Xanthocytophaga agilis: one gene and its partner. The protein of the gene in region 1 interacts with the protein of each later gene in a pairwise test. Links are inferred from orthologs where the notes say so. Each region holds a gene or a part of one and is shown on either strand. Other genes may lie near its edges.

Evidence for each region.
Region 2: the proteins of rfaD (region 1) and menB interact in binary tests that used the Escherichia coli proteins (3 or more experiments, as listed by UniProt). The link is inferred for Xanthocytophaga agilis from one-to-one orthologs.

What each region holds. Positions count from the first base shown.
Region 1 is NZ_JASJOU010000010.1:37,231-40,392, reverse strand. The notes cover bases 302-3,118. They hold rfaD (ADP-glyceromanno-heptose 6-epimerase), read right to left. Parts: upstream 2,285-3,118; coding sequence 1,319-2,284; downstream 302-1,318. Other genes in these bases: QNI22_RS24880 (6-pyruvoyl trahydropterin synthase family protein), read left to right, coding at 2,658-3,077; QNI22_RS24890 (hypothetical protein), read right to left, coding at 529-900; QNI22_RS24895 (hypothetical protein), read right to left, coding at 302-421. Outside these bases: more of QNI22_RS24895, read right to left, coding at 92-301; lpxB (lipid-A-disaccharide synthase), read left to right, coding at 3,140-3,162. UniProt on the Escherichia coli protein: Catalyzes the interconversion between ADP-D-glycero-beta-D-manno-heptose and ADP-L-glycero-beta-D-manno-heptose via an epimerization at carbon 6 of the heptose.
Region 2 is NZ_JASJOU010000002.1:316,185-319,284, forward strand. What follows is about bases 239-2,993. They hold menB (1,4-dihydroxy-2-naphthoyl-CoA synthase), read right to left. Parts: upstream 2,151-2,993; coding sequence 1,326-2,150; downstream 239-1,325. Other genes in these bases: QNI22_RS08095 (geranylgeranylglycerol-phosphate geranylgeranyltransferase), read right to left, coding at 239-440; QNI22_RS08100 (GNAT family N-acetyltransferase), read right to left, coding at 546-1,058; QNI22_RS08110 (Hsp20/alpha crystallin family protein), read left to right, coding at 2,550-2,942. In the rest of the region: more of QNI22_RS08095, read right to left, coding at 1-238. UniProt on the Escherichia coli protein: Converts o-succinylbenzoyl-CoA (OSB-CoA) to 1,4-dihydroxy-2-naphthoyl-CoA (DHNA-CoA).

The DNA of each region.
Region 1 (3,162 bases):
ATAAAGTGTCATAAAGGGATTGAAAAGCCTGAATAAGTATCTTTATGAGATAGGATCAAGTAGGTTAATTGTATAATTATCTTATCATATCTCAAGCTACTTTTTCAACAGGTTGTTGATTGGCTAGTGAGGCTACCCATTCATTATAGTTTTTCTCGATCCACCTTCCCAACAGATAGTTGACTGAAAGAGGTAGTGCGACACGTAAAAACCATGAGGTTCGTTTAGGAAATACAAGATTGATTGCGGCAAAGGAAAAGGTCTCAATCCCATACTTTAAAAGATTATGGGCAATCTGACTATCCAGTAATTTGGCAACGTTTGAATATGGATATTGTTCGATAACAGATCCAGACCCGGGCTGCGATGAGTGAATATCTTTCTGCTCTTCTGTCTCGGAAGCAAAACTGTGATTCTTCATATACAGTTCTATCTATAAATATTAATAATTTGTTCGGTTTGCTGTTTTCGTACAAAATAGTGACAGCTATTAAAAGGTAATGAGCAGGAGACGGTTGACTAATACCGTTATTGAGTTTGTAATAATCTGGGGTTGCTCTTCACTGGTATCTTAATTTCACGTACCGCAGCTCCAGGTTGTTCAGACGCATAAATAAAATTCTTATAACTTCTGCGAATCTTGTGTAATGCTATTTCCAGATCCCGGACTACATATGAATGGCAGTAGCCACGATGTTTGGAGTGAGTGTATATAGTTACTGCTTCTGTTACAGGATTAACAGAAAATCTTCCTACCCTACACCCTTTGTATACAATATAAGGATCATAAATAGCATAGCCTTTATTGATTAAGGCTTTACGCAGGACTTTCCATTGAATTGGCTTTTGCAATAACCAATCCAATACCAGTTTGATGGGCATTGTGAGGTTATTTCTCATATACTTACATATTATTAGATGAATAATTACACTAAAATTTCATGGAAGTGGTTTGTCGTCAATAGATTAGTAAACTAATGTGCCTTTGGATTTAAAAGTTGGTTTTCGTTTGTAACTTGTTGATATACAGCGTGTTTATGACATTTGGTATAAGCTGTGAATGCGTAAAATATTCTACATAAGCACAATTTTCTGATTAGGAAATATATACTATGGATTAGTCAGGTGAATGTCTTTCTACAATCTAGTGGAAATGAAATATAAAAAAAGAGCTACTCACTTAGTTAGTAGCTCTTCCATATAAAAATGTAATCCTATATCACTTATTTGAATGATATGTTTTGAACGCACATTATACAAATGCGGTAGAAGAATTGTTAGTGCAAGAAAGAAGAATAGAAATCAGGTATTCTGATTCTTAGTAGTAGGTACCTGTTAGTAAGTAATTAGTAACATAATCATGAATGCCTTCTTCCAGACTATGAAAAGCTTTGTCGTAACCTATAGATCTAAGTTTTCCCATGGATGCCTGAGTAAAGTACTGATACTTATCTCGGATATCTGCAGGAGTATCCACAAAGTCAATAGTTGAAGGAGTATTTAGTGCCTTAAAGGTATTGTTGGCAAGATCAAGAAAAGTACGGGCTTTACCGCTTCCCAGATTGTAAATGCCTGAGTCTCGTCGGCAATGCATTAAATAACTACAAACTTCAATCAGATCTTTTACATAGATGAAATCACGCATTTGTTCTCCATCTTTGAAATCAGGGTTATGAGATCTGAATAGTTTCATTTTACCAGAATTGCGGATCTGATGGAATGCGTGGAAAATGACTGATGCCATACGGCCTTTATGGTATTCATTCGGGCCATATACATTAAAAAATTTGAGACCTGCCCAGAAGAAAGGTTTTTTATCCTGTTCCAGTACCCATTTATCAAAATCGTTTTTAGAATCTCCGTAGGGATTCAGTGGCTTTAATAAAGGGATGATTGCTTCACTGTCTTCATATCCATGTTCTCCTAAGCCATATGTTGCAGCTGAAGATGCATAAACTAAAGGAATCTGGTATTCATAGCACCTCTGCCAGATAGTCTTGGAATAGTTGATATTTAGACGTTCAAATATAGACCAATCAAATTCGGTAGTATCTGTGCGGGCTCCAATATGAAAAAGAAATTCTACTTCTTCATAATTTTGGTCTAACCATTCAAAAAAATTGTCACGATGTACTCGTTCTTTTATTTTCTTACCTACAAGATTGCGGTTCTTTTCTTCGTTTGAAAAATCATCAACAGCTATAATGTAGTTGAAATTATCGGCATTCAGGCGGCTAATCAGGCAACTCCCGATAAACCCAGCGGCTCCCGTTACGATAATCATGAATAATAATTTTTTGAAAGTTAGGAAAAAAGATTGCTTAAAAAGTGAATGGCTTATACTAAAAAGAATAAAGCTTGAAGCTGTTCTAACTTTATAAACTATCAGTTGAGAAATAAAACATAAGTAGTTTTACCAAAGGTAATCGCAAATCTACAATAAAAAAATGAGAAGAACTGCAATATAATATTTATAAAAAATAGTATTTTTTGTAGTAATGAGGCCGTTTTTTGTTTTGAAGTATATTAACCATACTTTTGTAAATTATTTTAAATGAAATGGATCTGTAGTAAGCAATAATTCTGTTCTGAATAGTTTGCGATCTTTAGATAATATAAGTAATAGCTTGATTAATAGAGACTAAATAAGGAGTGTGATGATTTACATAACACGAAAAGAGCATTTTAATGCAGCACACAAATTGTACAATCCCAATTGGACAAAAGAGAAAAATGACGAAGTATTTGGACCATGTGCTAATGAGTATTTCCATGGACATAACTTTGAGTTAATCGTTACAGTAAAAGGGCGTCCTGATCCAGATACTGGATTTGTGATGGATATGAAGAAGTTAGGTGGATTAATGAAAGATTTAATCATTGATAAAGTAGATCATAAAAACCTGAACCTAGATGTGGATTTTATGAAAGGAAAAATGACCAGTTGTGAGATATTTATTGAAGAGATATGGAAAATACTCGCACCTGCTATTGAAACGGCTGCTCCTAACGCCAAGCTTCATAAATTGTTACTTATCGAGACTCCAAAAAACTTTGTAGAATATTATGGAGAGTAATGTATGGTAGATAGTGTGTTTTATAAGCTTATTCTATTTTTTCATACATTACTTGTGTCATTATGAAATATTATGTCATTGCAGG
Region 2 (3,100 bases), on another replicon or contig:
GCGGCAATAAAATTAACCAGACCAATACGCAATCCAATCAGTGTACCAATTCCAATTCCCAGAAAGTTCAGAAACGAGTGAGCAAAAATAGCCTGTCGCCTACTCATAATCCTACCTACAACTACCCTGCGAGGTTTATTAATGGTATCAATCTTTATATCATAGTAATCATTGATAATATATCCGGCAGCGGCAATACATATTGTGGAGAACGCCAAGCCTAATAAATGTAAATCAATAAGATGATTCCACCACTCGCCCTTTGGACCTACCAGACAAACACGAACCAGATATTGCGTTAGTGCAACAATCATCAGATTAGGAAATCGGATAAGTCGCAATAACGCTCTTAGAATAATCTGTCGGCTTCTTCGTTTTTTACGTAGCTGTACCACAAAAGTCTGGTTGGATTGATGCATACGAAGGTAAGAGGGATTCATTCTAATTACAAACCCCTTGAAATAATGTTAGTTCCATTATTAGTTTATAAAAAAAAGAGCCCATGTATGAATATACACAGGCTCTTCTTTTTGGTATAGAGACTCTTAGTAAAGTTCCTTATACATAACAAAATCATTCATCCAGAAATCTCCGATTGGAGTATTTTCTTCCCGCGCCTGCTGATATCCACATCGTTCATAAAAACGAACGGCAGGATTATAACGGTTGACATTCATTTCCAGCATGCGAGCTCCCCGGTTTTTTACTTCCTTCTCAAGATGCCCTACCAATGTACGTCCATATTTTTGTCCCTGAAAGTCTGGATGAATATGCAACTTATGCACTTTATATACTCTTTCTTTGTCTTCTCTTAAACTATAGGAAGCATATCCGACAGCTGCATCTGCAACATATAATATCAGAAAAGTATGTCCTTGATCCCGTATCTGTTTTTCTACAGCTGTTGCAGTATAAATCTCTTCATACATGTAGTCAATTTGTGCCTTGGAAAGTATTTCCCGATAAGTAGGTTCCCAGGTAGCTTTAGCTATAGATAAAACATCTGAGATCTCATTTTGGGTAACTTCTTTGATAAGCACACTTGTATCTGTAAGCATATACATCAATTATTCCAGGGATGAACACATTATATTGACAGGTATTAATATACTTCACTTTCCATTCGTAACCTGTACTACTCTAGTATTTCTACGCCGTCTTTCAATTACAAGATATTATTTTTTTCGTAAAAAATAGTTCTAAAATAATAATCTTTTAATCAGATATAGTCTGATTTTAGTAGAAGAGTCATCATTTTAAGGCCCATTACTTAGAAAAAGCATTGATTTTCAATATTATACCCTTTCTAAGTTTTACAACTGGACTTAAGGGAATTTTGGATATTTTGAAAAATCCGGTTTACGTTTTTCTAGAAAAGCTTGTTTTCCTTCTTTTGCCTCATCTGACAGATAGTATAGCAATGTTGCATTTCCTGCCAACTCCTGAATACCTGCCTGACCATCAAGTTCAGCATTAAAGGAAGCTTTTAGCATGCGTAGGGCAATAGGCGATTTTTCAAGTATCTTCTCACACCACTCTACAGTTGTTTCTTCCAGTTTTTCCAAAGGAACTACTTTATTCACCAGACCCATATCCAGTGCTTCCTGTGCATTGTACTGATCGCACAGGAACCAGATTTCGCGTGCTTTTTTCTGTCCAACAATACGTGCCAGATATGAAGCACCAAAACCACCATCAAAACTTCCTACCTTAGGACCGGTCTGCCCAAAACGAGCATTTTCAGCAGCAATTGACAAGTCACATACTACATGTAGAACATGTCCACCTCCGATAGCATATCCTGCAACCATAGCAATGACAGGCTTAGGAATAGAACGGATCAACTTTTGCAGATCCAATACATTTAACCGGGCTACCCCATCTTTACCTACATATCCTCCATGTCCGCGAACACTCTGATCACCACCACTACAAAAAGCATCCGGCCCCTCTCCTGTCAATATAATTACCCCAATCCGATCATCGTAACGGGAATGCGTCATAGCATCAATCATTTCGATTACAGTCAGCGGTGTAAATGCATTCCGTTTATGGGGACGATTAATGGTTATCTTTCCGATGCCATTATAATACTCAAACTTAATTTCCTCGTAATCCTTAATTTTTTCCCATGCAAATGTTGAAGCCATTATCCAAAGAGTTTAGGTTTAAAAGATAGTATCCGAATGCAATATGAAATACCAAGCCAGTAAGTTCAGCAAGCGGGCAAAATTAATGGCCTACAAGTGCATTTGCAAATAAGTTTGCTAAGGATTATTCTGCTACGAGTCCTGGTGTTTACCTGATTATCTGCGTAGAGCTGGGTAAAAACAACTACATTTTTACCCTATCTATAGAATACACAAAAAATAAAAGCGACTTTTTGACATATTCAGGTACGATTTTTCCACACAACGTAGCCAATTTGACATATGTATACTTGATTGTATGCATACTACAGGCATTAAAACTGGTCGGTATATAATTTGTAGATCCTAATTATACAAAACTTGTAATGTATTTTGTTTCATACATAAAAACAGGCAACTATGAAAAATGATTTGAAAGAGTATGTTAACCAGATTAACTGGTTAAATACAATTACCGGAGGAGTTAGTATGACTGCTATTCAGGTTGCGCATGATGCTGAGAAATTAGTAATCAGTTTATCTGCCCCTGGAGTAGATCCTGAGTCTTTTCATATATTCGTAAATAATGATAAACTGACTATTCACTCCTTCCTGCCGGAGATGTTTGATAAATTTATTGAAGAGGAAGAAGAGGACGAACCTGTACCTATGTTTCAACGGATCTTTGATATACCAAACTTTGTAGATAGCAGTCATATTCAAGCTGTATACAGTCATGGTCAGTTGCAGGTGCTCCTTCCATTTAAAGATAGAGATGAAGCTCCCCGGCGTATTGATATAGATATTTTATAATCACTACAATTTAAAGGCATACATGACGTTTTAGATATACTTATTAGTGTCTGTTTGCGTCAAGCACTTTAATTGTATAAAGAAAATGGAAGCGACCTATCGCTTCTTTTTTTTTTGTACCTTCGTCCTCCCGTTTTGTATATGTTCATGGGTTTTGT